DNA from 3 places in the Edaphobacter dinghuensis genome. Region 3 is predicted to be linked to each of the others. Evidence: riboswitches for the same ligand, from Rfam matches in the RefSeq annotation. Region 3 holds a riboswitch; each other region holds the start of a gene.
What was found. A riboswitch is a leader RNA that binds a small molecule or an ion and turns the genes downstream of it on or off. The one in region 3 is predicted to bind cobalamin.

Region 1 (10,255 bases), on a different contig from region 3:
ACATGGGCATTTGGAGGTGTCAGCGGACGCAAAGGCCGACGCGGCGGCGATATCGGTTGCGAAGTTGAACCAGTTAGCCAGTTTTTTCAACTCCGCCCGGAAGAGTGCTCTGGGAATAGCTACAAGATAGAAGGCTCTACTGCTTATCAGCAAAGCCACGCCGCGAGCATGCAACTTAGCTTTCCTTCCGGAGCAACGCTTGGCACTGCCAACGCAAAGGACTGGAATACAGATTGGGAAACTCTTGCAAATTCAACAGCAGGCGAGCTTCCCATTCTGACGGGTTCAGTCCCGCTTGAAACAGCACCGTTATATATCGCTATCCGCCGCGTCTTTGCTCAAGAGACATTGCCTGTAGCACACGATGCCGTAGCTTTCTCGGCTCGTAGTCAGCAGATTGCCGCTATAGCCTCTTCCGTTCAGTTTGCGACTCCAGATGCGTATATCAACGCTGCTATTCCAGCACTGAATATAGCTGCCGATGCTCTGTGGGACGCGCAACAACAATGCGTCATGCACGGTGCTGTCGCCTGGAGAAACCCACTCGCAGGATGGCGCGGCCCGTATGCGCTCGATGCTCTTGGCAACCATGACCGCATGAAGCAGCAGTTGCGTCATTGGATCGCGCGGCAGAACCTGGCACCACTTCCAACGCGCTCCGCCGACGATTCGTCCGCCACCGGGCCTGCTGATCCCAACACTCATCTCACGCGTAAGGAGTCCCTGCTCCACTCGAACGGTGACATTTCGCACAATCACTACGACATGAATCTCGTCTTCTTCGACGCGCTGCTCCGGCATCTTCGCTGGACCGGTGATCTCGAATTTGCACGGGAGGTATGGCCCGCGCTCAATCGTCATATCCAGTGGGAGCAGCGTCTCTTCCGTCGCACCTATGACGACCTGCAATCCACCTCGAACAAAAAAGAACTTCCACTCTACGAAGCCTACGCCTGTATCTGGGCCAGCGATAATCTTCAATACAATGGAGGCGGCGCTGCTCACTCCACCGCATATAATTTTTTTCTCAACAAGACTGCTGCATCCATCGCGCGGCTTCTCAAAGAGGACCCTACGCCCTATGAGTCCGAAGCCTCCCTTATTTATGAGGCGATGCAACAGCTCTTGTGGCTTCCGGAGCAAGGCACTTTTGCCGAATCCAAAGACATTCTCGGCCTGCAGACGACCTACACCAATCCAGCTCTTTGGAGCATGTATCACGCCATCGATTCCGAAGTTCCTTCGGCTCGACAGGCATGGCAGATGGTGGCTGAGTCTCTTGCTACACTTCGGCACGTCCCCATCCACGGCCCCGATGTTCCTTCTGGCGATTGGTTCCTTCTGCCCTGTTCCGACTGGTTGCCATACGTATGGTCTTTGAATCTTCTTCTGCTCGCCGAAAACAGCCATGCTGCATTGGCCCTTTGGCAGACCGGGATGCGAGACGAAGCATTCGCGCTCCTGAAAGGTAATCTCCTCGATTCGATGTTCATGGGCCTATGCCCGGGCAACCTGCACATGACCTCGCAGCTCGATGTTCATCGCCAAGAGTCTCAGCGCGACTTCGGCGATCCCATCGGCATTACTTCCCGCGCTTTGATAGAAGGTCTCTATGGCATTCAGCCAGACCTTTTGCACAACTCCCTCGTTATCCGCCCAGGCTTTCCTGCGTCCTGGAACGAAGTCGCACTTCATCATCCCGATATCGACTTTACCTGGCGCCGCGAGGGCCTCAACGAGACGTTCGAGATCGTCAGTCATCTGCAAAAGCCTGTAGAACTCGCTTTGATACTGCCTGCAGCCACGATGACTCTCCCCGTTATCACCGCAAATGGAAGGCCTGTCACTGCTCACTTCGATTCTGAAGCAGTCGGCTCTCCCTCCATTCGCATCCGTTTTGCAGCAGAGCCATCGTGGAAGATATCCATCCACTGGCATGGCGTTGCTCCTCTCGCTCGCCCTGTGCTCCGCACCTATCACTTGAATGAGACTGTTTCACTTCCCTCCGGCCTCACTTATTCACTCATCGACGATCCGCAGTCTTGTCTGCGAGATGGCGTTGCGATCAAACCGGGACACCACACAATCTTTGCCCGAATGCAGCAGCAGGATTGCCGATACTGGCTTCCGATCAGCTTCGAGGTAATCGCTCCACAGCTTCTGCTCGGCGATACTGCTGCCTCTGTTAGCTCCTCCACGATCATTGATCCAATCGAACTGGCTCCCTTCTTTGAAGGGCATATCAACGATATCTTTACCCGTTCTTATGCTGCACCGCGATCGCCTTTCTGCTCACTTGCTTTGCCCGAGACGCTTCTCGGCGGCTGGGCTAACTTCGATCAGCAAGCTGCTATCGACGATACCGGTCTGCGCAATGCAAAAGGGACACTTCACACCAGCATCAATGTTCCGTTCCTTACTCCGGAAAGCCCCTCTGCGCCTAATTGTTCCTTCATCTCGCAATGGGAGCTCGATCAGCAGGCGATCGAATTCTCCGTGTCCGGCAACGCACGCATACTATATCTGCTGATGGCCGGAACGACCTATCCGCAAGCCAGCCATATGCAACATGGCACGGTAAGCGCGATCTACAAGGATGGAACCAGTTCAAAGCTCGTCCTGCGTACACCGGAGACGTGGTGGCCCATCGAGCAGGATTATTTGCTCGATGATTATCTGTTTATCAATGACGCTCCACTGCCACCACGAGTCGATCTACGTACTGGACAGACGCGACTTCTCGATCCTGCCACCTTCAGGGGGAAAGGAAGACCGATTCAAGGAGGTTCTGCGACCATTCTCACACTTGACCTGCATCCCGAACGAGAACTGGCCTCGATCAAAATCGAATGCAGCCTTTATGGAGTCGTTCTCGCCTTGCTCGCGGCTACATTGATTCGTTAGCAGCAGCTCTTTAAATACCGTGCATCGCAGTGCCTCTTTCAGTAAAGTCGAATGCCTTGACCGCGGCAAACCCAGGGTGTTTTGCTATTCCATGCAAATAGCCGGATATGCACAGATGCCCCTACATATTGTGATTGACGCATAAAAAAGCGCTTGATATAGTCGTTTTACTTCACGGCACCCAATTGCGAAATTGGGTTTAATAGGGAACCCGGTGAGATTCCGGAACTGCCCCGCAGCGGTAAGCAGGAACGAACATCCCGTACGAGCACTGGTCCAGTATCAAAAGAAATGGGCTGGGAAGCTGGGATAAGTAGGTGGCCTGCAAAGTCCGAAGACCTGCCATGAGATGTGCCGATATGGCACAAAATTCACGCGCCTCCGAGGGGAGGATGGGGTGATCGGCGTCTGTCTCGGCGATCCTTCCATCTGTGTCTTCCCGGAGCGAAAGGACACCTCCCCGTGGCGACTCTACAGACGACGCTCTCTGACCTTGATCCACAATTTCCTGCTGCCGACATTGCTCCGCAGATGCAGGTTCGTAAGCGCAGCGGCGCTCTGGAACCTGTCGACGTTAATAAGATCGTTCGCGCGGTCGAGCGCTGCTGCCATGGTCTGCCCCATGTCGATCCGATCCGTGTAGCCAGCAAGACTATTGGCGGGTTGTTCGATGGCGCATCGACCCGAGAGCTGGATTCGATCTCGATTCAGACTGCGGCTGCCCTGATCGCAGAAGAGCCGGAGTATTCGAAGCTGGCAGCACGGTTGCTGCTGGCGACGATCTCGAAAGAGGTGAGCGGGCAGAATATTTATTCGTTCTCGCAGTCGATTGAGGTAGGCCATCGCGAGGGCGTGATCTCGAAGGATGCCGCGGAGTTTGTTGGCGCAAATGTACGCAAGCTGAACAGCGCGATCGACGACCGCTTCTCCGACCGCTTTGAATACTTCGGCCTGCGGACGGTGTATGACCGCTACTTGCTGCGACACCCAATTACGAGACAGGTGATCGAGACGCCACAGCATTTTTTTATGCGGGTTTCGGCGGGCCTGTCGGTGCGGGTGAATGAGGCCGTCGAGTTTTACAAGCTGCTGGCTTCGCACGATTACATGCCGAGTTCGCCAACGCTGTTCAACAGCGGAACGAAGCACTCACAGATGTCATCGTGCTACTTGCTGGACTCTCCGGCGGACTCGTTGGACTCGATCTACGACACCTATAAGCAGGTCGCGTTGCTGTCGAAGTTTTCGGGAGGCATTGGGCTGGCATTTCATCGCGTTCGAGCGGAAGGTTCGCTGATTCGCGCCACCAATGGAATCTCGAATGGCATCGTGCCGTGGCTACGAACCTTGGACTCTTCAGTCGCAGCAGTAAATCAAGGCGGCAAGCGGAAGGGCGCGTGCTGCGTCTATCTTGAGCCATGGCACGCAGACGTCGAATCGTTCCTCGAGATGCGCGACAACACCGGCGATCAGGCGCGACGAACCTACAACCTGAATCTGGCGAACTGGATTCCTGATCTATTCATGCGTCGCTCCGACGAGGATGGCATGTGGTCGTTGTTCGATCCGAAGGATGTTCCTCACCTCACCGATCTGTATGGCGAAGATTTTGATAAAGCCTATGTGGAAGCGGAGGAAAAGCAACTCTATCGGCGACAGGTGAAGGCCCGCGATCTGTACGCACGGATGATGCGCACGCTCGCAGAGACCGGTAACGGATGGATGGTCTTCAAGGACGCTTGCAACATCAAGAACAATCAGACGGGCGCCGCAGGAAATATCGTTCACCTCTCGAATCTCTGCACGGAGATTACAGAGGTGACCTCTTCGGCGGAAACAGCTGTATGCAATCTTGGCTCTGTTAATCTTGCACGTCACCTGACAGATGGCGTATTCGACTTCGAGAAGCTGGCTGCGACGGTGCGTCATGCGGTGCCGATGCTCGATCGCGTCATCGACATCAACTACTATCCTGTCGCACAGGCAGCAGCCGCAAACAGCCGCTGGAGACCAGTGGGACTTGGCGTGATGGGGTTGCAGGATGTGTTCTTCCAGATGCGGATTCCGTTTGATTCCGCAGAGGCGCGAGTTCTCTCAGCAAAGATTCAGGAGGAGATTTACTTCCATGCGTTAAGTGCGTCGTGCGACCTGGCGGAGCAGCATGGACCTCATGCTGCCTTTCAGGAGACGCGAGCCGCAAAGGGCGAGTTTCAGTTTGAGCTGTGGGGCACAACTCCCACCGACAAGGAACGCTGGGAGCTGTTGCGCCAAAGGATGAAGACAGTAGGACTGCGTAATTCCTTGCTGATTGCCATTGCGCCCACTGCGACGATTGCCTCTATCGTTGGCTGCTATGAGTGCATTGAGCCGCAGATCTCGAACTTGTTCAAGCGTGAGACGCTTTCGGGCGAGTTCATGCAGATCAATAAATATCTTGTCGGCGAGCTGCAGCAGCTTGGGTTGTGGTCAGAAGAGGTTCGCTCACGGATCAAGATGGCTGAGGGTTCGATTCAGAAGATCGCTGAGATTCCAGAGGAGTTGAAGCTGATCTATCGCACGGTGTGGGAGATGCCGATGCGGTCGCTGATCGATATGGCAGCGGATCGCGGCGCTTACATCGACCAGAGCCAGTCTCTAAACCTCTTTGCCGAGTCTCCAAACATTGGCCGCCTCAGCTCGATGTATATGTATGCGTGGAAGCGTGGAATCAAGACGACGTATTATCTGCGGTCGCGCCCGGCGACGAAGATTGCAAAGACTACGGTTGCCGCTGGCAATCGCGTGGACCTACAAGCAGCTGCGAGCGCGAATGTGAGCTGCTCGCTCGATAACCCCGAGTCCTGTGAGGCTTGCCAGTAAAGGCGGAAGATAACTATGTCAACGAAAGCACCTAACTCTATTCTCGATCCAGGCTTGTCTCTTACGCTGCGACCGATGCAGTATCCCGTGTTCTTTGAGATGTTCAAGGATGGGATTAAAAATACATGGACCGTAGAAGAGGTTGATTTCTCAACCGACCTCGTGGACCTGCGGTCGCGCCTTACACCTGCCGAGATTCACCTGATTCAGCGGTTGGTTGCGTTCTTTGCCACAGGAGATTCAATCGTCTCAAACAATCTTGTATTGAATCTCTATAAGCACATCAATTCGCCCGAGGCGAGACTTTATCTGTCGCGGCAACTGTACGAAGAGGCTGTGCATGTGCAGTTCTACCTGACACTGCTTGATAACTATGTTCCCGATCCGGATGCCCGGGCGGCAGCGTTTGCAGCAGTCGAGAACATTCCTTCCATTACGAAAAAAGCACAGTTTTGCATGCGCTGGATGGACTCGATCCAAAAGCTCGATGAGCTGCGCACGCCAGAGGAGCAGAAGCAGTTTGTCCTGAATCTGATCTGTTTTGCAGGATGCATCGAAGGCCTCTTCTTTTTTGCGGCATTTGCCTATGTCTATTTTCTGCGCTCGCGCGGATTGCTGAATGGACTAGCAGCAGGAACGAACTGGGTCTTCCGCGACGAGAGTTGCCATCTGGAGTTTGCGTTCGAGGTAGTAAATGTAGTGCGATCACAACATCCGGAGCTGTTCGACGCTGCACTCGAATCAGATGTTGTTGCAATGATGAAAGAGGCCGTGGACTGCGAACTGCAGTTTGCCGAAGATCTTCTCTCCGGCGGCGTTGCAGGGCTCTCCGTGCGTGAGATGCGACAGTATCTGGAGTACGTAGCGGATTCGCGCGTGGTGCGGCTGGGAATGAAGCCGATCTTCGGCTCAAAGAACCCGTTTGCGTTTATGGAGCTGCAAGATGTGCAGGAGCTGGCGAACTTCTTCGAGCGTCGAGTCTCTGCCTATCAGGTTGCGGTTGCCGGCGAAGTCGCCTTTCACGACGACTTTTAGCAGCAAAGCCGACATCGCTATTTTTGGATAGCGGTGTCGGCTTTGCTGGGCGCAGCGCTGACCTGGGATGGGGTCGGAAGCTGCGTCCTATCCCACCCTCCGCCAAGCGCCTGTATCAGTTGCACCGATGATGTCATGCTCTGAATCTCAAGCGTGGCAAGCGTGCGCTGATTGGTGAGCAGCGTAGTCTGTGCCGTAACGACGTCGACATACGGATCGATTCCAGTCTTATAGCGCGCAGTCTCCAAATCGACAAAGCGTTGTGCCGATAGGACTGCTTCCTGCTCCTTAAGGATCTGCTGGGAGAGGATGCGGACCGAAGCAAGATAATCTTCAACCTGCTGAAAGGCGGTGAGGACCGTCTCGCGATAAGTGGCAACGCTGGCATTGTAGGTGGCGGTGTATTGTTGTGCGCCTGCGGTGCGCAGGCCCACATCGAGGACGGTCTCCGAGATGGATGGGCCGATAGACCAAAAGCGGCTCGGCCAATCGAAGAGTTTTCCGAGGGAAGAACTGTTGAAACCTCCTGAAGCACTCAGAGTAAGGTTTGGATAGAAAGCAGCGTAGGCTATGCCAATCTGTGCGTTGGCAACTGCCATCGCGCGCTCGGAGGCGGCAATGTCGGGACGGCGCTCCAAAAGCTGCGAAGGCATCCCAATAGGAACAGCAGGTGGTTGAGCGTTGAGCGGCTTGACCGGAATGGAGAAGCTGGATGGGTTGGTGCCTATAAGAACCGCAATGGCATGCTCATATTGAGCACGGGCTACGCCGAGATTAATTGACTCCGATTCGGCACTCTGTAACGTGTTCTGTGCTTCGACAACGGAAATTTGATCGTCAACGCCGGTCTCATAGCGGGCGCGAGCGAGGTCGAGCGCTTTTTTGTCGGCTTCGATCGTAGAGGCATAGAGAGCCTGCAAAGCGTCCTGGCCCCGAAGCTCGAAGAAGAACTCAGCAAGATCCGCCTGTTCGCTAAGACGCTCGTTCTCCAGATCGGCTGCACTGATCTGTGCCTGGAAACGCGCGGCGTCAACAGTATTGCGAATGCGGCCCCACAAGTCCGGCTCCCACGATACATCGAGAGGCATCGAGATGAGCGAGCTTTGCGCACCGGCGCTGGTACCACCCGTTCCAGTCGAATTTTTAAGATTAGCTGAGGAGCGAGAGCGCGTATACGACGGGCCAATCGATGCCGTTGGAAAGAATTGAGCGCGAGCTTCGCGAACAAGCGCGCGCGCCGCCATAAAATTTTGAAAGTATTCTTTTATGTTCTGGTTGTTGATGTTGACCTGATCTTCGAGCGCATTCAACTCGGAGTCGTTGTAGATCTCCCACCATTTGCCATGAAGCATGGCATCCTGGGGTTGAGCGACCTTCCAACCATCGGTGTCCTTGAACTGCGTGGGGGATTCTTTGTACGAGATCGGCGGGGCCTGGGCCGTCGCTGGAGGAGTGTGATATTTGGGGCCGACCCGGCAGCCGGTAAGAAGCACAGCCGCTGCGATGGCGGGGTAGATGGCGACTTTGAAACGAAGTGTAGTCATAAGTTTAAACCGTGATGGCTCGAATTAATCTGTGGCCGGTGTTGGGCCGACCGCAGCATGAAACGTGTCGTGTTTTCTGCCCTGGATGCGAAGACGCAAGCGGTCGAGGGTAAGGTAAACGACGGGAGTGGTGTAAAGCGTCAGGAGTTGGCTCACGAGCAGACCTCCTACGATAGTGATGCCCAGTGGACGACGCAGCTCCGAGCCCATGCCAGTTCCAAACGCAAGCGGGATGGCCCCAAACAATGCGGCTGTCGTGGTCATCAGAATAGGACGGAAGCGAAGCATGCAGGCTTCGAAGATGGCATCCTCGGGACTCATCCCCTGCTCGCGCTCGACCTGAAGTGCGAAGTCGATCATCATGATGGCATTCTTTTTTACGATGCCTATCAGCAGCACGATACCGATGATAGAGATTACGTTCAGGTCTTCGTGGAAGAGAAGAAGTGCCAGCATAGCACCCACGCTGGCCGACGGCAGCGTCGACAGAATTGTGATGGGATGAACCAAACTCTCGTAAAGAATACCGAGCACAATGTAGACAGCAAAGAGCGCGGTCAGTACGAGAATAGGCTCTGTGCCGAGCGAATCCTGATAGGCCTGCAGCGTACCGGCGAAGAAGCCGTGAACAGTAGCGGGAATCCCCAAGCGGTCCTGCATCTGATTAATCGCAAGAGTCGCATCGCTCAGCGAGACACCAGGAGCAAGATTGAAAGAGATGGTCGTAGAAGGAAACAGCCCCGTATGCGGCAGCGACAGTGGAATGGTATCGGCCCGGCTCGTTGCCATCGTGTAAAGAGGAACGTTGCCGGTGGAGGTCGGATTAGTAGTTCCTCCAGGGCGCAGGTAGATATTTTTGAGGCCCTCGGGGCTCTGCCAATACGGCGGCGCAACCTCAAGAACAACATAGTACTGATTAAGCTGAGTATAGATAACAGAAACTTGGGACTGGCCAAAGGCACTGTAGAGTGATGAGTCGAGCGATTGAGCCGTCTGTCCCAGGCTGGCAGCTCTGACGCGATCATAATTCAGTAAAAGATCGAGTCCGCCATTTTGCTGATCTGTATTGACGTCCTGCAGACCAGGCAGATGCTTCATATGCTCCAACACAATCGGACCCCATTTTGAGAGGTCGGCGATATTATCGGCTTGCAGCGTGTACTGATAAAGAGCGTTGCTCGAGCGTCCACCGATACGAAGGTCCTGCGAAGCCTGAAGAAAAGTAGAAGCTCCGGTAAGCTTATCGAGCTTCGGCCGCAAGCGGTTGATGACTTCAGGAGCACCGATCTTACGCACATCAAGCGGCTTCAGTGTGATATAGACAAAGCCCGTGTTGCCGCCACCCGTAAATGCAATCACGGTCTGGACGGCTGGATCTTTCATGACGACATCTTCTACCTGCTTCGTAGCAGCGTCCATCGCCGGAAAAGATGCGTCCTGCGGGCCCTGGATTCCGCCTGCAATCGCACCTGTATCCTGCTGGGGAAAGAAGCCTTTGGGGATCTTCAGGACAATGGCAACATTCAACAGAATGGTAAGAAAGAGAACGGTGAGCGTAAGACCAGGGTTGTCGAGAACCCAGTGCAACGTTCGACGATAGAGTGAGAGCACCCACTCAAAGAATCTCTCGTTCGCCATGTAAAGGCGGCCATGCTTTTGTTTGTGCTCGTCTTTCAGGATGTACGCGCACATCGTAGGCGTGGTCGTCAGAGAGATGACCATCGAGACGAGGATGGCGGTCGAAAGCGTAATCGCGAATTCACGGAAGAGCCTGCCGACGATCCCGCCCATCAGAATCAACGGAATAAATACCGCGATGAGCGAGAAGCTGATCGACATGACGGTGAAGCCGATCTCCTGCGCACCTTTGATCGTCGCAGCAAAAGAGCTCATGCCAGCTTCAAGATGGCGAG
Region 2 (10,255 bases), 420 kb from region 3:
GTGGAACCTCGCAGCCCCACACAAAACCATGATTGAGGTAGTACATGTCCGGCCATTCAAAATGGGCCACAATCAAGCATAAAAAGGGCGCGCTTGACGCCAAACGTGGCAAGATCTTCACCCGTCTCATCAAGGAAATCACCATCGCCGCCAAAACCGGTGGCGGCGGCGACCCGGACGGCAATCCCCGCCTGCGCACCGCCATCGCTGCGGCCAAGGCCGAGAACATGCCCGCCGACAACATCAAGCGCGCCATCCAGCGCGGCACCGGCGAGCTCGAAGGCGTCTCCTACGAGGAGATCACCTACGAGGGCTATGGCCCCGGCGGTGTGGCCCTGATCGTCGAAGTCCTCACCGACAACAAGAACCGCGCCGTCAGCGAAATCCGCCACGCCTTCTCGAAGAACGGCGGCAACCTCGGTGCCGAGGGTGCGGTCGCCTGGATGTTTACGAAAAAAGGCGTCATCAGCATCGCCAAGGACGCAGCCGGCGAGGATAAGCTCACCGAGATCGTCCTCGAAGCCGGAGCTGAAGATCTGAACGATGAAGGCGAAAGCTGGGAGATTCTCTGTGATCCCAAGGACTTTGAAGCGGTTACCGACGCGCTCAAGGCTGCCAAGATTACGCCCGAGCACGCCGAGGTCACCAAGATTGCTTCGACCTACACCAAGCTCGAAGGCTCTCAGGCAAATGCCATGATTCGCCTTCTGGAGACGCTCGAAGACCTGGACGACACGCAAAATGTCTACTCCAACTTCGACATGGACGAAGCAGCAGTAGCTTAACTCTAGCGGTCAACGATTCACCCCAGGCCGCCGCTTATCGGCGGCCTTTCTTCTGCAACAGGCAACAGACGGAGCGACATAGTGACCAAGGGATTTCTCGGCATCGCAAGACCACTGATCGGGGCGCTGGCCCTTGCACTTTCTATCCTTCCCGTTCACTCTGCGCTCGCGCAGGCTGCGGCGACCGGCGATGCAAACCCGTTTCACGCCAACTCCGGCAAGCTCCCCTTAGAGTTCGGCGTGCTCGTCCAAAGCGGTGTCGGCCTGACAGAGAACCGCAATAGCTTCAAGTTCCTCATGGCCGGCGTTCACGCTGGAAAAGTTCTCACCGACGATTATCTGCACGGTCCGCTGCGCGGCAACTTCGAGTACGCCGTCGAGGTCTTCCCCTTCTGGCAGTCCTACACGCCGAAGTTCCAGCGCGCCAACTGTAGTGCTGCCTCTACCTCGTCTACCCTTTCCTGCTCGCCTCTTTACACAGTCGGAGGAACTTACAGCGGCGTCTCCATCACCCCCATCATCCTGCGCTGGAACTTTACCGGCACGCGGCGCATCTCACCCTGGATACAGGGTGCGGGGGGAGTTCTTTGGACGAATCACAAATATCCGGCATTCGGCGGGCAGCCTTTGAGCCTCTTCAACGACGGCCCCAACACCGACGCCAGCGTATGGAACTTCACGCCGCAGGGAGGCGTTGGCTTTCACTACTTCTTCCGGCCGCGCCGGTCTATCGATTTCAGCGCCAATGCAGTGCATATCTCATCCGCTTCACTCGGAGACAAGAACCCCGGAGTGAACGCAAGCCTCCAATTCACAATCGGCTATACCTGGTGGAAGTAAGACGGCCCTATGAACCCTGATGCAATCATCGAGTGTGTCCCCAATTTCTCTGAAGGCACGGACCCTGTAGTTGTAGGCAAGATTGTTGCAGCCATGCAGACTGAGAGCGTGAGCCTGCTCGATTGGTCGCTCGATACGGCGCACAATCGTTCGGTCGTCACCATCGCCGGGCCACCGGCGGCTGTGATCGCCGCAGCGGTCAAGTCAGTCGGCAAGGCGGCGGAACTCATCGACCTTACCAGACAGAAGGGCGTTCATCCTCGTATCGGCGCTGCCGACGTCGTTCCGTTTATCCCCGTCAGCGGCATCTCCATGGCAGAGTGCGCTGTGCTGGCGCGACAGGCAGGTTTGTTGATCTGGCGTACCTATGGTGTCCCTGTTTACTTCTACGGAGCTGCCGCCGCGCGTCCGGATCGCGTTCAGTTGGAAGATGTGCGCAAAGGACAATTCGAAGGACTCCGCGAAGCGACGCGCCGCGATTCGTCCCGTTGCCCCGATATCGGAGGGCCGAGCCTTCACGAGACCGCAGGCGCCTCGGCCGTTGGAGCGCGTAATTTTCTGATCGCCTACAACGTGCATCTGCACCAACCCGATATCTCTGCTGCCCGCGCCATCGCCCGCGACATTCGTGCCTCGAACGGTGGCTTGCATGGTGTGAAGGCCATCGGTGTCGTCGCCAATGGCCGCGCGCAGGTGAGCATGAATATCACCGAATTTCAAATCACTCCCATGCGGCACATTCACTCGACCATCAAGCATCTCGCGCAGCGTCATGGTGTTCTCATCGACGACGCGGAGCTTATCGGCCTTATTCCTGAAGACGCTTATGAAGAAGGTGCTGATTGGGTCAAGCAGATCACGGGCTTCGATCCGGCGCTGAAGATTCTGGAGCGACGTCTGGAGCAGCCGCTCGCCTGGCCCACCGTCTGATGTAAAGTGAAAGATGTGTAGGTGCAAGACCTCGGTCTTGTTAAACGGGAAGCCGGTGAGATTCCGGCGCTGACTCGCAGCGGTGATGGGAACGAACAACGCACGGCCAAGGCCACGCACTGTTCTTGAAAAAGAATGGGAAGCGGCGTTTAGTAGGTAGCCCAAAGTCCGAAGACCGGCCTGCCGCCACCACCGCGGAAGAGACGCTTGCGTCTCCCACTGCGGCTGCGCTGAGGACGCCGGTCTCGAGTCTGGATCGGTTGCCAATGTTCCGTTGACTCCGCTATAGCGGAAGCGACGATGCCTGCGCATAAGGTGGTTCCGCCGTTTTCAGGAGAGGAACCCAAAGATGTCATCGCCTTCACAATCCACTACAAATCTTGTCACCGCAAATCTGGGATATCCACGTATCGGACGCCATCGCGAGCTGAAGTTCGCGCTTGAAGAGTTCTGGCGCGGACGCCTGAGCGAGGCCGATCTGCTGGCAACCGCAAAGACCTTGCGGCAACGAAACTGGCAACTGCAAAAGGACGCCGGTCTCGATGTCATCCCGAGCAACGACTTCTCGTTCTACGATCAGGTGCTCGATGCTCTGGTGCTCGTCGGCGCAACGCCGTCGCGCTTCGGTGCTGGCCCAGTCACGCTCACTCGCTACTTTCAGATGGCCCGCAACAGCAACGAGCAGACCGCTATGGAGATGACCAAGTGGTTCGATACGAACTATCACTATTTGGTTCCAGAATGGAGCGACGATCTCGCGTTCACGCCTGACACGACGAAGTTGCTGGCGGAGTTTGCTGAGGCAAAGAGTCTCGGTATCGCGACCAGGCCCGTTCTGATTGGCCCAGTCACCTTATTGCTGCTTGGCAAAGCGGTTGATGGCACCAATCCGTTGGATCTTTTGCCTCGACTGCTTAAGGCTTATCGCACAGTGCTTGGCGAGCTTGCGGCGGCTGGTGCGGAGTGGGTTCAAATCGATGAGGCTGTTCTCGTAACCGACCTTCCGGAAGGCTACGCAGCGGCGTTTCGCTCTGCCTACGTCGAGCTTGCCAACATTCCGCTCAAGCTGATGCTCACGACTTACTTCGGTGAGCTTGGCGACAATCTCGAACTGGCATGCTCACTCGGCACAGCCGGATTGCATATTGATGCGGTGCGAGCGCCGAAGCAGGTTGCTGAAGTAGTCAAGCAATTGCAGCCTACGCAGACACTCAGCCTCGGTTGCGTCGATGGCCGCAATATCTGGCTTGCAGACCTTAACGCATTGCAGAGCGTTGTTACGTCGGTTACTGCGAAGATCGGAGCGGAGCGGTTGCAGCTTGCGCCGTCCTGTTCGTTGCTGCATGTCCCTTATGACACCGCTGATGAAGACAAGCTCGATCCACGCGTCCTTAGCTGGCTTAGCTTCGCAAAGCAGAAGGTGGAAGAGCTTGTGCAGCTTGCACAGGGGCCTGAAGTCGCTGCAACTGCCTTTGCCGACAATCGCCGTCGCCACGAAGATCGTCTTGCGGCGGATAGCAGCACTAACAAGGACGTTCGCGAGCAGCTTGCCACTCTGTCTGAAGGAGCTTTTCGTCGCAAGTCTCCATACCAGCAGCGCGTCACCGTGCAGCGGGAGGAGCTTGGTCTTCCTCTGCTGCCGACAACCACGATCGGCTCTTTTCCGCAGACGCAAGAGGTTCGCAAGCAACGCGCTGCACATAAGAAAGGCACGATCTCGGATGCGGAGTATAACGACTTTCTGAAGCAGAAGACGGAAGAGTGCATTCGCGAACAAGAGCAGATCGGACTAGACGTTCTCGTTCATGGCGAGTTCGAGCGCAACGACATGGTGGAGTACTTCGGTGAGCATCTCGCCGGTTTCACCTTCACGTCGAACGGCTGGGTGCAGAGCTACGGCTCGCGCTGTGTGAAGCCGCCCATCATCTACGGCGACGTCTCGCGTGTCCGTCCGATCACGGTCGAGTGGAGTAGTTATGCCAGCTCGCTCACCACAAAGCCGATGAAAGGAATGCTTACCGGCCCAATCACCATTCTGCAATGGTCGTTCGTTCGCAACGACATTCCCGAACGCGATGTTGCCTGGCAGATCGGGCTCGCCTTGCGCGAAGAGGTACAGGACCTCGAAGCGGCTGGCATTCGCGTGATTCAAGTGGACGAGCCTGCGTTGCGCGAGGGGCTTCCGCTGCGGCGGTCGGAGTGGCCTGCTTATCTTGACTGGTCGGTCAAGGCGTTTCGGCTGGCCACGTCGAGCGTCACAGACGGCACGCAGATCCATACGCACATGTGCTACTGCCAGTTCGAGGACATTCTGCCTTCGATTGCGGCGTTGGACGCGGATGTCATCTCAATGGAGACGGCGCGGTCGCGTATGGAGATGCTGCATGCGTTCAAGCGGCATGGCTATCCCAACGAGATCGGGCCGGGCATCTATGACATCCACTCGCCACGCGTTCCAGCGAAGGAGGAGATGGTCGGACTGCTGCAACTAGCTCTCGACGTGCTTCGACCGGAGCAGCTCTGGGTTAATCCGGACTGCGGTCTCAAGACGCGGGCGTGGCCGGAGACGATTGAGGCGCTTACCAATCTCTGCCAGGCGGCGGTTGAGATACGTGCCGAGCTTACCTAAATAAAAATGGGTGCCGGATAAAAATGGGTGCCGGGGTCGTTTTTGCGGCTCCGGCACTGCGAAGATGCCTGTTTTGAATACTTCACGCAACCTTCTTTCCAACGGTACGTCCAAAGTGGGAGACTCTTTTGCTTGCTTCTCGCTGTGTTTCACGGAAGAATAGAAAGGTTGGGCCGCAAAAGACCGCGGTCAAGGAGTTACTTCATTGCGCATTCTGTACCGTCACCTTCTCCCCATTGCCGTTCTCGCTCTATCAGCCACCTTTTCTCAGGCGGCCGAGTTATCGAGCGATGCCAAATCGGCGATTCCTAAAGACGTCCAACAGATCATCGTGGTGGACTATCGCGCTATGCAGAACTCGAACGCCGCCATGGCGCTCAAGGAGCGGGTGTTGCCGCCAGAGTTGAAGCGGTTGGAGTCGGCGCTGAAGAATGCCAAGCTCAATGTGGACAAGGACGCGGATGTGCTCGCATTTGCATCGTTCCGCGACTCCAGCGGGCAGGGAACCAGGATCGTCGGCATCGCCCAGGGCCAGTTCCAGACGCAGTCTATTCTGGCGGGTTTTGCCAAGAGCAAGGCCAAGACCACTGTGATCCGCAACAACACCATCTATCCCATGGGTTCGGCTGGGATGAGTGTCGTCTTCCTGGATCAGACCACTATGGTCTTTGGCGACAAGTCCGCGGTCAAGGACGCAGTTGATGCGCGGGACGGCATTATTCCCAACTTCCTGACCAATGGCGACATGGTCAACGAGATGGGTTCAGTAGACCAGCGCGCAATCTGGAGTCTGCTCGACGCTAAAGGGACGCAGACGATGATGCGCAGCGTGCTGGGTGACGCCGCGCAGTTGACCGACTATGACACGGTCCGCAACCGGATGAAGAGCTCGCGGTACACCATGGACTTCGACAACGGGGTGAAGTTCGACATGGCCGTCGTAATGTCGGACACGATGACAGCGGCAACCTGTGCCACGCTGATGAAGGGCATGGTTCTCATGAAGGAAGCGTCAGGTTCTCCGATGGAGAAGGCGGCGCTGAACCGGACTACAGTCGATTCCAACTCCGGAACGCTTACTGTGGACTACTCTTCTTCCGATAGTGAGTTTGCCGGTCTGCTCAGCTCGCCGCTCTTCCAGTCCGTTGTCAAATAGTTGAGCCATTAGATAGTTGAACTGCTAAATAGTTGAACGCTAAACTATCTTCGTACGGCCTCTGCCGGAGCGGAGAAGGCAACTTTTACATCATTAGTAGACAGTTGACGTTTCTGGAGCACAACACTGTAAGTTTGGGTGCCCGCGAAGTGAATCTCTGACAGATAAAGATGGTCGCCATTGCGGTGAAAGGTTAGGTATCCGTGCGTCGGAGCAGTCCGGCTCTCTTCCTGGCGCACGGTAAAGATGAGATTCCGGCCGGTTCCTGCTTTGTGAATAGCTAACAGGAACTGGTCAGGCAGCAGCTCGATCTCATAGTTACCTGCGGCCATATTTTGGTTCCGAGTCGAGAATTCAAAGGGGATCGTGGCTTCTGCGCCGTTCATAAACTGCGCCTGGGCGGTTGCTGCGAGCATTCCTCCGCCGATCAGGGTCGTGAAAAGCGCCTTTGCAATGACTGAAGTGATGTGTTTCATAAGCCCTCCTTGATGGCTGGGGCGGTCGATTTGGCTTGCCGATCGACCGCCGCATCCTGATTCCATCACCGGGAAGAAGGCCATGCGATAAAGATTGGTTAAGCAACGTAAAGTATTGTCAAGAAAGTCTTTACATGCGAATACCCAGGGATGGATGAGACGGTAGCCCGGCCCATCGGTTGGCGGCTAAGTACCTGATATCTGACGGCTGCTATGTCTTCGAAATCTTTCTGTGAATCTTTATCTTGATACCAAGCATCTTTATATCAACATATGAATGACCTGAAAAAAGACGGACGAGAGACGGATACCAGCGGGGTTCATCTTTGGCTGGTTCTCTGGAAGGCGATGCGCTCTCTGGAGGCCCACGCCGAACGGAACATTGGCGGCTTCGGAATGGGGCAGAGCGACTTTGGAGTTCTTGAGGCGCTGCTGCATCGCGGGCCGTTGAGCGTAAAGCAGATTGGAGCCAAGGTGTTGTTGACCAGCGGCTCCATGACGGCGGCGGTCGACAGGCTGGAGGCACGCGGTTTGGTGACTCGGCAGGACGATGCGGAGGACCGGCGATCGCGGATTATTCACCTGACCGATGCCGGAAGAGAGTTGATCGAAAGAGTATTTGCCGAACACCGCGAGGCGATGGAGGAGGCGGTCGCCGGATTTCCGGTGGAGGAGAGAGCGGCGCTGATCGAGTCGTTGCGACGGCTGGGGCGGCTGGCTGAGGACAAGTTTTCAGGTAAGTGAACAGCAAGTGGCGTCAGAGGACGCCGGAAGGAGTAAGTGATGGCAGAGCAGAAAAAAGTGCTTGGAGTATATGGACCGGGATCGAACCACTGGGTTGGCGACGGTTTTCCGGTGAGAAACCTGTTTCCCTCGAATGGGCTGGAGGCGGAGGTCAATCCCTTCCTGATGCTCGATTATGCAGGACCGAACGAGTTCAAGCCGTCAGGCAAGACCCCGGGAGTGGGGCAGCATCCGCACCGCGGTTTTGAGACAGTGACGATTGCGTATCAGGGCTCGGTGGAGCACCGCGACTCGGCGGGGAATTCGGGGGTGATCTATCCGGGAGACGTACAGTGGATGACGGCGGCTTCGGGTGTGGTGCATGAGGAGATGCATGAGAAGGAGTTCGCACGTAAGGGCGGAATCTTCGAGATGGTGCAGCTCTGGGTGAACCTGCCCAAGGCAGTGAAGATGTCGAAGCCTCGCTACCAGGCGATTACGAAGGAGCAGATTCCAGTCGTGGAGTTTGGAACAGGCGGACATGCGCGTGTGATCGCAGGCGAGTTCAACGGAGTCAAAGGTCCTGCTCTTACCTTTACGCCAGTCAATTTGTTTGATGTGGTGCTGAAGGCGGGAGAAAAAGTTGAGATTCCTTTGCCCGAGGGACACAACGCTTCGATTGTGCTGAGAAAGGGAGATGTCTCTATCGATGGGACGCACTCGCTGACAGGGGAGGCCCGGATTGCGACGTTGAGCCAGTCGGGGAGCGGTGTTGCCATCGAAGCTAAGAAGGACTCGACGCTGCTGGTGCTGAGTGGCGAGCCTATTCAGGAACCGGTAGCCAGCTATGGGCCGTTTGTGATGAACACGCGGGAGGAGCTGGTGCAGGCAGTGGAGGACTACAAGGCCGGCAAGATGGGACAACTTGCGTAAAAGAGAAGGCTGTTATGGAAGAGATCCCTCAGCGATTTTGCACTGGTGTGAATGAAGCAACGACAAAAACAAGTGCGAAATACAGGGGTCTCTCCACTGCGGCGACAAAAGCGCCGCCTCCGGTCGAGATGACGTACCGTTGTGGTGAGTGTCTTAGTCGAAATGGATTAAAGAGTTTTTAAACAGATGCTAAGAGAATTGATGGAACATCGCGCAATACAAACGATCACGCTACATCAACCAAGGAGAGAAGACCGATGAAGACTGTTTATGCAATAGATCCGGCGCACTCGAGTGCGCAGTTTACGATTCGCCATCTTATGATTTCTAACGTGCGTGGTGACTTCAAGAGTGTGAAGGGCACGGTTGTCTATGACCCGGAGAACCTTGCGGCTTCAAGCATCGAGGCGGAGATTGATGTCCACTCGCTGAATACGCGCGATGAGAACCGCGATGCTCATGTGAAGAGCGAGGAGTTTTTCCATGCCGCTCAGTATCCTTCCATCACGTTCAAGAGCACCAAGGTGGAGCGTGAAGGCGAAGGCGAGTTCAAGGTCACGGGCGGTCTCACGATTCGAGGCGTGACCAAGGAAGTGGTGCTGAAGGTTGAAGGGCCTTCCGACGAGGCGAAGGACCCCTGGGGCAACATTCGGGTTGGAGCTTCGGCCACGACCAAGATCAAGCGCAGCGAGTTTGGGCTGACGTGGAATGCGGCGCTCGAGACTGGCGGCGTTATGCTGGGCGACGATGTGAAGATCGAGCTTGACGTCGAGCTGGTGAAGCAGGCGGCGGCTTAAACTTTGCGTTGTTTCGAGATATCGGACAATGGCAAAGACGAAATACAGGGGTCTCTCCACTGCGCCGCGCGATAAGGCTGTGCGGCTTCGGTCGAGATGACGTGTTGGTTTGTATTTTTTACAGATCCCTGTCAGAACGCGAGGACGATGCCGAAGACATTGCCCTGGAAGGAGTAGGTGCGGCTGAACTTTGTGCCGAACTTGCCCTCCAGGGCGCCGAGGCCCTCGCGGGTGACGGCGGGGACGGAGATAAGGCAGCCTGCCTGCGGGTGTTCGAGCTTGCTCTTCCATCCGCCGGCGATCATGTTGCAGAGCTCGCCGATAGCGTCGTCGACCATGGGGTCGGCGGGCTCGGAGGAGGCTGTGCCGAGCAGGGCTTCGGCGGTGACGGCAGCGGTAGCGGGGCTGGCGTAGAGGATGCACTCGCCGGAGACGGCACCGGTGAACTGGATTCGGGCTACGATTCTGCCGTCAACGATGTTGACATCTCCATCCATGGGGTCGCAGCTTCGCTCGAGCATCATCTCGAAGACTTCGGAGACGGCGGTGTCGAGACGGTTGACGATTTCGTGATGCGGGGTGGGATTCTCAGTTGCCTGCATGTGTCCTCTTTAGAGTTAGAAGTTTGATTCAGCGATAGTGCGTGACACTAGGCCGCTCGCAGCAGGGGCACGACGCGGGCCTTTACCTGTTCTGCGGTGAAGGGCTTACAGATGTAGCCCTGCGCCCCGGCAGAGATGGCGCGCAGAACGAGCGGTTCGCTGCCTTCGGTGGTGATCATGACGACGGGGATGCCGACGGCGAGCTTTTCGTCGCGTCGCTGCTCGAGAAATTGCAGGCCGTCCATCACAGGCATGTTGATGTCGCTGAGAATCAGGGAAAGCGGATTGGATTTACCGTGGTCGTCGCGTAGTGCCTGCAGGGCCTCTTCGCCGTTGGAGGCCTGTAAAACTTCGGTGAGCTCGAGGCCAGCCTGGCGAAGCGCC
Region 3 (10,255 bases):
TTGCCAGTCGCGCAGAGCTCGAGCTCCGAGCAGGCGCTGTCCTTAATGCCGTCGCCGACGGCACACTCAAGCTTCGGCTCGAGCACACGTATCCACTTGCCGACGCGGCCCACGCTCATCGTGATCTCGAAGCCCGCATCACTACGGGAAAGCTGCTTCTTATTCCATAAGAATCGACCACGGAGGTGGATCGCGCTAAAATTTCAGCCATGGCCTCCAAAGTCCCCACCCTTTACGAATGGCTAGGCGGCGCAGAGCCCCTCAATCGGCTCATCGACCGCTTCTATGAGAAGGTTCCTTCCGACCCTATTCTTGAGCCTCTCTTCGCTCAGATGCCGAAGGAGCACTTCCAGCATGTGGCCCAGTTCATCGCCGAGGTACTGGGTGGTCCCGACGATTACTCCAGACTTCACGGTGGACACGCTGCCATGATCCGTCACCACCTGGGGCGGGGCATCACGGAGCAGCAACGCCACCGCTGGGTTGGCCTCCTGCTTGAAACCGCAGACGAGCTGGAACTTCCCTCCGACCCAGAGTTTCGTTCTGCTCTCGTCGCCTACCTCGAGTGGGGTTCTCGCCTCGCCGTTATCAACTCGGCGCTCCCTGCCGATACCCCAGTCAGCGATGCGCCGATGCCCGCCTGGAACTGGGGCGTTCCCGGCGGTCCCTATCAGCCGGATACCCCTGAATCCTGAAGGCCGCAAGCGACAGGACCTTGTCGATCCGCATTCGGGCTATGCATTCATTTTGACTTCCACCTATCGATGCCTCAAACTTAAGCCTCACCCTTTTTCTCCTGCGGCGTGGCATCGTATCTCCAGCCGTTCCACCTAAACCCTTTGTCCCGATTCGGAATGCTCGGGAAGCGCGGTGAGACTCCGCCACTGCCCCGCAACTGTGATTCGCGCACGCAGCCGTACTATCGCTGCGTGAATGCCAGCCAGCCGCTCCCACTGATGCCGTAGCGCATTGGGAAGGGAAGCAGCCAAGCCCCACGGCCATCATGCATCGCGTCAGTCAGGAGACCGGTTCCGTCTGCGTACATCAACCACATTCCCGAGGGGGGAATGGAGGAGCTTCACTCATGTCTGCACCTCTGCACCGTTCCGCGGCAGCGTCATCTCTTCGCACGCTCGCTGCACTCGCCGCCATCCTGTTTCTTGCCGCGCCTTGCGCTCGCGCCGTCATCGTTCGCGGCACTGTTACCGACCCGCTCGGCGCCGCCGTCGCCGGAGCCCGTGTCCAACTGATTCAGGGTAAGAGCGCCATCGCCGCCTCGCTTACCGGCCTCGATGGCTCCTTTGAGATTCGCAGCACCGCGCCGGGACGCTTCCTTCTGCTTACCTCGGCGCGTACCTTCACGCCTAATATCGGCCAGGATTTCTACGGCGGTCGCACCGATGTTGTCACCCGCAACGTCACCCTCGAGATTGCCTCCGTTACCACCGCTGTCACGGTCACTGCCACCGGAATCCCTACACCGATCCAGCAGGTCAGCTCGCCAGTCACGCTCATCCCACAGTCTGATCTCGTCACCCAGGTCGGCATCGTCGATGACCTTCGCCAATCTCCCGGCGCGGCTGCCGTTCAGACCGGTCAATACGGCGGGGCTACCTCGCTCTTCGTTCGCGGCGGCAACTCCACGGCCAACAAGGTGCTCATCGACGGCATTCCCGCTGAAGACGTGGGCGGGGTCTTCGACTTCGGCAATGTCTCCTCAACCGGCCTTACCGGATTTGAGTTCTACCGCGGTCCCAATAGCGTCCTCTACGGTTCTGACGCCGGAGCTTCTGTTGTCAGCCTCAACAGCCCACGCGGCAACTCTCTTCGCCCTGCGCTCAACTACTCGGGCGACGCCGGTAACTTCCACACCTATCGCAACGAAGCTGCCCTCAGCGGTGCATGGAACCGTCTCGACTACTATGGTGCCTTCTCACGCTTCGACAGCTCCAACGCGCTGCCTCTGGACAGGTTCCACTCCGCCACTTCGGTAGCGAACCTCGGCTTCAACATCACTGCCAACACGCAGGCTCGCTTCACTTTGCGCAATGCTGTTTCGGCCAGCGGTCTGCCCAGCGCGCATGACTTCTACGGCATCTCCTCGGACGGCAAGCAGGGCGATCAGGACATCTACTCCGGCCTCACCCTCGAAAACCGTGCGCTCCAGAGCAAATGGCATAACCTTGTCCGCTACGGAATCGCCCGCAAGCGCGAGCAGGAGCACCAGTTCACCAACGTCGGCGAGCCTATCACTTATGACTTTGGCGGCGGCGACGTCTTCACCGAATACTTCGGCAATAACGTCACCATTCGCGGAGCCAACGGATATACCGCTACCGGGCAGGCGTCCTTCTTTCTACCCAACGAAGACTCCGCCTCCAACCGCGACGAGCTCTACTACCAATCCGACTACGCCTTCACCCACCACCTCACTGCCCTCTTCGGCTTCCGTTACGAGAACGAGCGCGGCAGCTTCGTCGAGCCTGACTTCGGCGAGGACGAGATCACCAAGCGCACCAACTATCAGTACACCCTTCAATTTCAGGGCGATATCAAAAGCCGTCTCTTCTACTCCCTTGGCGGTGCAATCGAAAAGAACCATCTTTACGGCGTAGCCGGAACACCGCGCATCGGCCTCTCGTATGTTCCTGTTCGCTCCGGCAACGGCTGGTTCAAAGGAACCAAGCTTCGCGCCAACGTCGCCACCGGCGTTCAGGAGCCAAACCTTGCCATCGAGTTCCAGAGCCTCTACAAGCAGTTGGAACTGGCCGGGAATACCTCAGCCATCGCGCAGTATCACATCACCCCGGTCGGTGCGGAGCGCTCACGCACCTACGACATCGGCATCGACCAGAACATCCTCAGCGAGAAGCTCATCCTCAAGGCAGGCTACTTCCACAACATCTTCGATCATCAGTTGGAAGGCGTGCAGTCAGGCGCACTGACGCAATACTTCGGCCTGCCGCCCAGCGTGGTCTCCGGCCTCTTCTCGGCTTATCTCAACTCGCTGGCCTTCCGCGCACAGGGCCTCGAAACCGAGTTGCAATACCAGCCTACTCGCCACATCTTCCTGCGTGGCGGTTATACCTACCTCGACGCTGTTGTGATCCAGTCGTTCTCCGGTGACGCCATCGCGGCCAACACCGGCAACCCCACGGAGAATCCCAACCTTCCCGGCATCGCCATTGGAGCCGAGAGCCCCCTGATCGGTGCTCGCCCCTTCCGTCGCCCACCGCACACTGGCTTCTTCACCGCACAGTACACCACCAGCAAATTCTCCGCAGCCCTCAAGGGGGCGCTCGCCAGCCGCTCTGACGACTCCACCTACCTCGACGGCTTCGATCCCAACTTTGGCAACAGCCTTATTCTTCCCAACCGCGATCTGGACTTCGGCTATGCCAAGCTCGACGCCAACTTCCTCTTCGCTGCCACCAATCACGTCACCATCTTCAGCCAGTTCGGCAATCTGCTCAGCCAGCAGCACATTGGTCCCATCGGCTATCCTGGCTTGCCCTTCACCTTCCGCACCGGTCTGAAGATCAGGATTGGCGGCAACTAACCGGTTTATATAGCAGCACGCGAAAACGGCCTTTGGGTGATGAACCCAAAGGCCGTTTTATTTTGTTGAGGATCGTTTATCAGGCGACGAGTGCGGGCCGATGTACCCAGCGAAAACCCTGGCCGGGGTCTCTTTCGTCAGCGCTTGGCCCCCAGCTTGCCGGGACAGCCACATCGAGCATGCGAAGGTAGACGCTGAACTGGCCGCGATGTTGATACCAGTGATTCAGCATGATGTCGCGCAGGAATTGCATTCGGGGTATAGCAAGCAGTTCCTCATCGCCGCGCATCAGACGCCAGGTTTCGCGCATGCTGTCATCGTTGTACGCGAGCAGCACTTTTCTCACCGTGACGACGCTCCGATCGAACGTCTCGAGGATCTCTCCAACGCTGGTGGGCTGAGTCTCCATGGCGAATTCGGGAGCCTGTACAGGGTTCTGCTGCACTGCCTGCACGACACCTCCCGGGACGCGCGCAAGATGAAAGGCCAACTGCCCGGCCGTCATGGAGCGCTCGTGCGGCCTCCAGGTCAGCTTGCTCTCGGGCAAACGCTCAAGAAAGATGCGAGTGATCGGTGCCTGTATATCAAATTCGGTAAAGATAGACTCTGCGAGTGACATAGCTTCTCTCCTTTTGGGGTGATGGTTACAGAATGCAAAGAACGATCGGTTGTGCGAGAGGGAATGACTCTCCATCTCACCCTCGCCATGCTTTCGAAGATGTTTAGGCTTTGCCGCTACGGCGCTCCGCAGCTTCGCGAATCCTCTTCATGAAATAGCCCCAACCGTTGTTGACGCTTCTCTCTCCCTGGGTAAACTCCGGCGGAATCATGCCGGCTGCGCGGTGCACGAACTTTACGCGGGTCAGACCGTTTTCTTCACTCAGCCTGTATTGCACGTTCGAGAAGGCAGGCTGTGACATGAACAGCGGTCCGCAGATCTCCAGCAGCTTGGGCGGTTTGATGGCCTGCACGTGGCCCCAGAAGTGTCCCGTATTGTTGCCCAGATCGCGATACCAGCGGCCGCCGGGCCATGGCTCAAGCTTCATGGAGAGCGACGTTCCATCTGGCGTCTCGTTGAGTGGCCCGAGCTGTTCGAGGATGGACTCGAACACGATATCGATTGTTGCCGCGATCAGCTCGTCTTGAACTACCTCGAGCGTTTGCATTGTCTGTTCAGAAGCTCCAGCCGCCATGGTTATCTCTCCTTGTCTTTCCTGTTTGGCTCTCGCGAGCGATTTGGTCCAGCATCCTGCGCTCGGCCCATTGCCGGATCAAGTCGATCCGATGGGCCCAGTAGCGCTCGTAGATCTTTCGCCAGTCATGCATCAGTCTCAGCTCCATTCACGTAATCGATAGAGCCGAGGTTTGCCCTGCTCCGCGAATCCCAGTCCACCGTTGAAGGAGGATTGGAGATGACGCCGAATCCATCGGTCCTGATCGCACCTGGTAGTATTGGTTCAAATATATACCCATATGAGAATATGTCAACTGCAAACGAGAACCATACGATAAATGGCTCAAAGAATGCCATGAAACATCTAAGATAAGTTGTTCGATCTGGTTACGTTATCTTCGGTTCTCTCACGCGTCTAACGATTGGAAGGGAAACATCAATGACCCGCTATTTTCTGGCCCTGACTCTTCTGACTGCCACAACCCTTGCAGCACAAGCTCAGCAGGAAGGTCCCACCCCGACGCAAGCTCTGGTTGCTGTCGATGCTAAAAACCCCACGGTCCCGACGATCTCCGATGTCACGATCAAGGTAAATAATCGGGCGACCCAGCTCACCAACCTCACGCCGGTGCAAGCTTCCGGAGCACAGGTTGCCATTCTCATCGACGATGGCCTGCGCATGAGCATGGCGCGCGAGCTGCCTGCGCTGCGTGATTTCGTCAAAGGTCTCCGCCCCGGAACCGAAGCCTTTGTGGGATACATGCAGAATGGCCGAATCATTAACAGTCAGGGCTTCACGACCGATCTCAATGCGGTTGCAGATGATCTGCGCATTCCAGTCGGTTCTCCCGGCCTCAGTGCCAGCCCCTACTTCTGCCTCTCCGACTTTGTGAAGAGGTGGCCTGAAAATGCGAGCTCAACTCCCAAAGCCCGCTTTGTACTTATGATTACGAACGGCGTCGATCCTTACAATGGCAGCACCAGCATCACGAACCAGAACAGTCCTTACGTCGACGCTGCGGTCAAGGACGCCCAGCGGGCCGGTGTTGCCGTCTACTCCATGTACTATTCGGACGCCGGTATTCGCGGCGGCCGTGCCAGCTTCAGCGGCCAAAGCTATCTTGCTCAGATAGCGCAGGGCACTGGTGGAACTGCTTACTATCAGGGAGTGGGTAACCCCGTCTCCATGGAACCGTACCTCAAGCAGTTTCAGAAGGCCATCTCCGAGACCTACGTTGCCAGCTTTATGGCTCCCGGGGGCAAGGGGTTGGTGCAGCTAAAGGTCTCCACCAAGCTGCCCAAGACGAAGCTCAACGCACCAGAGTATGTGAATCCCGGAACGCAGATACAACAGTAGCGAAGAGCACTACTGTCCCGAGTTGGAAGTAAGCGAGCCGGCCTGCAACTTCACCAGTTCAGGCTGGTCGAACTTGCTTGGCCCGAGCACTGCGATCTTCGGCAGTGAGCCGCGAACCATCGCTACTTCATCGCAGGCGTAGAGGCGCGGGCAGTTCTGGCAGTCCTTGTAGATCTTGTCCGGCAGAGCGGTGCGATCTACGGTTCTAAAGCCGAAGTGAAAGAAGAAGTCAGGGATGCGGGTAAAGAGGCTGACGCAGCTTACGCCCTGCTCTTCCGCCTCATCGAGCAACGCGCGTAGCAGCTTGCCGCCAGCGCCCTGCCCCTTGGCCTCGGGCTTCACCACAATCGACCGTACCTCGGCCAGATGTGGCCCATAAAGGTGCAAGGCACCGCAACCTAGGAAGACGCCGCTCTCGGACTCGGCAATCTTGAAGTCGCGGACGTTCTCGCAGATCTCGGCGTAGTTGCGGCGCAGCAGCGTGCCATCGCCGGAGAGGGAGTTGACCAGGTCGAAGATGTTCACGGCGTCCTGTAACTTCGCCGTGCGCACGGTAGCTCCGCCCACACGAGGGCGCGACGATGCGGTTGATTCACTTACTGGCGACAGTGGACTAAACACTGACATAACAGCCGTCTTAAACCTTTCCAGACTCGGCCTCAAGCCGCTTGCGAGCATCCGCAAGGGCCTGTCTGACCCGGTGCCGCGCCGTGCCGCCAACGACGTCGTGGCAGTCCAGCGTTGCTTCTAGAGTAATTGATGCGTAGAAATCCTGATCGAACTCTGGCCCGAGCTGCCTCAGCTCTTCGAGAGTAAGCTGGTCAAGCTCGCGGCCAGTCTCCAGTCCAAGACGGACGGCATTGCCGATAATCTCGTGCGCCTTGCGAAAGGGAACGCCTTTATTTGAGAGATAGGTAGCGGCGGCCATGGCGTTCAGGTATCCCGTCTCGGCGGCGAGTTTCATGCGGTCGAAGCGGAACTTGAGCGACGCGGTAAAGGCGGGAAGGACGCTAAGCATTCCGGCGATGGTGTCGGCTGCGTCGAAGACTGGCTCCTGTCCTTCTTGAAGGTCTTTGTTATAGGCGAGGGGCAGGCCCTTGATGAGTGTGGCGAGGGTGGTTGCCGCACCAAGCAGGCGTCCGGACTTGCCGCGGATAAGCTCGGTGAGATCGGGGTTCTTCTTCTGCGGCATGGCGGAGCTGCCGGTGGAGAAGGCTTCGGGCAGGTCTAAAAATCCAAACTCTGCCGTCGAGTAGAGGGTCAGTTCCTCGGCGAAGCGCGAGATGTGGATGCCGAGGGTGGTGAGGGCCTGCGTGAACTCGAGGGCGAAGTCGCGATCGCTGGTCGCGTCCATACTGTTGGGCGTGGGACCGTCGAAGCCGAGGGCTTTGGCGGCGATGGTGCGGTCGAGCGCGAGCGTGGCTCCGGCGATGGCGCCCGAGCCGAGAGGGCAGAGGTTCATGCGCTTGCGGGCGTCGACGAGGCGGCTTGAATCGCGCTCGAGCTGGCTGACGTAGGTGAGCAGCCAGTGGGCGACGAGGACGGGCTCGGCACGCTGGAGGTGGGTGTAGCTGGGCATGACGGCTTCGCCTGCGTTCTCGGCGAGGTCGATAAGGGCCTTGCGCCATTCGCGTAGACCGGCGAGGGTAGCGTCGATGGCGTCGCGCACGAAGAGGCGCATGTCGGTGACGATCTGCTCGTTACGACTGCGGCCGGTGTGGAGCTTGAGGGCGAGGTCGCCGATGATCCTGGTGAGCTGAAGCTCGGTGAAGTGATGGATGTCCTCAGCCTCGGGCGCGGAGGCAACGACGGCCGGAGTAAGGGTGGTCTGAGCGAGAACTTTGTCCAACCCGTCGAGCATGGTGGCCAGTTCGGCATCGGTAAGGATGCCTGCGGCAGCAATGACGCGGGCGTGCGCCTTCGAGGCGGCGACCTCCTGCGGGAGGAGACGCCAGTCAAAAGGGAACGAGCGCTGCCACTCTTCAAAGGTTTTGTTGAGTGGCTCGCGGAAACGGCCTGACCACATCTTACTTGGTTGCTCGTTAGACATCGGTATCTGTTCCTTTGGTATTGCTTTGCGAACGTGGCCGGCTCCATGTCCAATTTTCAATTTCTTTGAAACTTTGTGCCTGCATCTTAGAGCGGAGCAGATTCAATATTTCAACTGTTGGTGTAAAGACAGTCGTATATTCGTCGTGGTCTGCGTAACTCACAAATTCTTTCGAAGATGGGAAAAACGCAAAGTCTATCCATTGCCCGAGCAGACACTCGAGTATGTTAACGACTTCCGCAGTATCTTCAGCTTCAAGTGTCGAGTGCTCCAATCGAGACTCGTCAGTAACAATTCCCAATCCCTTGAGATACCAAATAAGTTCGCGGGGATTGAATACGAGTTGCTCGATACATACAACCCCTTTGTTGGCTTCGAATGAGTCAAGAAGAGTGTGAACAAAGGTTGATAAGTCGTTAAGTGGAGTGGCATATGTTTGCTGAAACATGAATGGTGGTTCTTGCAAGCACCACTTATCCGAAGATGCCGCGCTGATTTTCATCGTCTATTTCTTGCTGTCCTTAGTGCTTTCAAGCTGTGGCATCTCGGAGCCCTTGCTTAGAGTGATGAGGCCGCTCTGTGCGTAGGTCATCAGCTTGGCGCGGGTGTCGGTGATGTCGAGGTTGCGCATGGTGAGCTGGCCGATGCGGTCGCGTGGAGAGAAGGTGGATTCGGTCTTCTCCATGCTGAGGCGCTCGGGGTGGAAGGTGAGGTTGGGAGAGTCGGTGTTGAGGATCGAGTAATCGTTGCCGCGGCGCAGCTCAAGTGTGACTTCCCCGGTGACGGGCTCGGCGACCCAGCGTTGTGCGGCTTCGCGCAGCATGATGGCCTGGGGATCGAACCAGCGGCCCTGATAGAGCAGGCGGCCTAGCTTGCGGCCGTTGTCGCGGTACTGCTCGATGGTGTCCTCGTTGTGGATGCCGGTGATGAGGCGCTCGTAGGCGATGAAGAGCAGAGCGAGGCCGGGCGATTCGTAGATGCCGCGGCTCTTGGCTTCGATGATGCGGTTTTCGATCTGATCGCTCATGCCGAGGCCGTGGCGACCGCCGATGCGGTTGGCTTCGAGCATCATCTCAACGGGATCAGGAAATTCCTTGCCGTTGAGTGCGACGGGGAAGCCTTCTTCAAAGCGGATGGTGATCTCTTCGCGCTTGATCTCGACATCGTCGCGCCAGAAGGCGACGCCCATGATGGGGGCGACGATCTTCATGCTGGTCGAGAGATGTTCGAGGTCCTTGGCTTCGTGCGTGCCGCCGAGGATGTTGGAGTCAGTCGAGTAGGCCTTCTCCGACGACATCTTGTAGGCGAAGCCGGACTTCTGCATGAAGGCCGACATCTCGGCGCGGCCACCGAGCTCGTCGATGAAGGCGGCGTCGAGCCAGGGCTTGTAGACCTTGAGGTCGGGGTTGACGAGAAGGCCGTAGCGATAGAACCGCTCGATATCGTTGCCCTTGAAGGTGGAACCGTCGCCCCAGATGTTGACGTCGTCCTCCTTCATCGCCGTCACCAGCATGGTGCCGGTGACAGCGCGGCCGATGGGTGTGGTGTTGAAGTAGGTGACGCCCGCGGTGGTGATGTGGAACGCGCCTGACTGAAGCGCGGCGATGCCTTCGCGCACGAGCGGCCCGCGGCAGTCGATGAGACGTGCCTTCTCCGCGCCGTACTCGAGCGCCTTACGCGGAATCTCGTCGTAATCGGCTTCGTCGGGCTGGCCGAGGTTGGCGGTGTAGGCGTACGGCAGAGCGCCCTTCTGCTTCATCCAGTGGAGCGCGGCGCTGGTGTCCAGGCCGCCGGAGAAGGCAATACCGACCTTCTGGCCGACAGGCAGGGATTCGAGAATTACGGACATAGTGATGCGGACCTCAATAGGTGAACGTGAATGATTAGGAGCGTTTGCGAGGCTGAGATGAGCGGTTGCGGCTGCTGGCCGTCCGCTTGGCGCCGCCAAGCAGCATCAGCAGAAGCGCTTTCTGTGCGTGCATACGGTTCTCTGCCTGATCGAAGACGACCGACTGCGGGCCATCTAGCACAGCATCGGTGACTTCAGCGTTGCGGTGCGCGGGCAGGCAGTGCATAAAGACCGCGTCGGGCTGCGCGTGGGACATCAGCTCTTCG

Region 1: it holds a riboswitch for cobalamin, as region 3 does, so the genes downstream of both, IEW09_RS03945 (ribonucleoside-diphosphate reductase subunit alpha) here and IEW09_RS09475 (TonB-dependent receptor) in region 3, are expected to answer to the same signal.
Region 2: it holds a riboswitch for cobalamin, as region 3 does, so the genes downstream of both, metE (5-methyltetrahydropteroyltriglutamate--homocysteine S-methyltransferase) here and IEW09_RS09475 (TonB-dependent receptor) in region 3, are expected to answer to the same signal.

Annotation. Positions count from the first base shown of each region.
Region 1 is NZ_BMGT01000001.1:973,627-983,881, reverse strand. It holds gene IEW09_RS03950 (DUF4450 domain-containing protein) at 1-2,904, shown strand, start outside; cobalamin riboswitch at 3,063-3,265, shown strand; gene IEW09_RS03945 (ribonucleoside-diphosphate reductase subunit alpha) at 3,367-5,763, shown strand; gene IEW09_RS03940 (ribonucleotide-diphosphate reductase subunit beta) at 5,779-6,798, shown strand; gene IEW09_RS03935 (efflux transporter outer membrane subunit) at 6,816-8,342, opposite strand; gene IEW09_RS03930 (efflux RND transporter permease subunit) at 8,367-10,255, opposite strand, start outside.
Region 2 is NZ_BMGT01000002.1:516,752-527,006, reverse strand. It holds gene IEW09_RS07820 (YebC/PmpR family DNA-binding transcriptional regulator) at 45-785, shown strand; gene IEW09_RS07815 (acyloxyacyl hydrolase) at 867-1,625, shown strand; gene ftcD (glutamate formimidoyltransferase) at 1,635-2,555, shown strand; cobalamin riboswitch at 2,560-2,753, shown strand; gene metE (5-methyltetrahydropteroyltriglutamate--homocysteine S-methyltransferase) at 2,905-5,184, shown strand; gene IEW09_RS07800 (hypothetical protein) at 5,390-6,340, shown strand; gene IEW09_RS07795 (hypothetical protein) at 6,385-6,816, opposite strand; gene IEW09_RS07790 (MarR family winged helix-turn-helix transcriptional regulator) at 7,090-7,560, shown strand; gene IEW09_RS07785 (pirin family protein) at 7,600-8,472, shown strand; gene IEW09_RS07780 (YceI family protein) at 8,730-9,269, shown strand; gene IEW09_RS07775 (chemotaxis protein CheX) at 9,401-9,871, opposite strand; gene IEW09_RS07770 (response regulator) at 9,919-10,255, opposite strand, start outside.
Region 3 is NZ_BMGT01000002.1:933,931-944,185, reverse strand. It holds gene IEW09_RS09485 (quinone oxidoreductase family protein) at 1-170, shown strand, start outside; gene IEW09_RS09480 (group II truncated hemoglobin) at 210-695, shown strand; cobalamin riboswitch at 827-1,048, shown strand; gene IEW09_RS09475 (TonB-dependent receptor) at 1,085-3,559, shown strand; gene IEW09_RS09470 (DinB family protein) at 3,639-4,178, opposite strand; gene IEW09_RS09465 (SRPBCC family protein) at 4,282-4,752, opposite strand; gene IEW09_RS09460 (hypothetical protein) at 4,878-5,090, opposite strand; gene IEW09_RS09455 (vWA domain-containing protein) at 5,173-6,090, shown strand; gene IEW09_RS09450 (GNAT family N-acetyltransferase) at 6,100-6,717, opposite strand; gene argH (argininosuccinate lyase) at 6,728-8,140, opposite strand; gene IEW09_RS09440 (hypothetical protein) at 8,133-8,642, opposite strand; gene argG (argininosuccinate synthase) at 8,646-9,989, opposite strand; gene argF (ornithine carbamoyltransferase) at 10,024-10,255, opposite strand, start outside.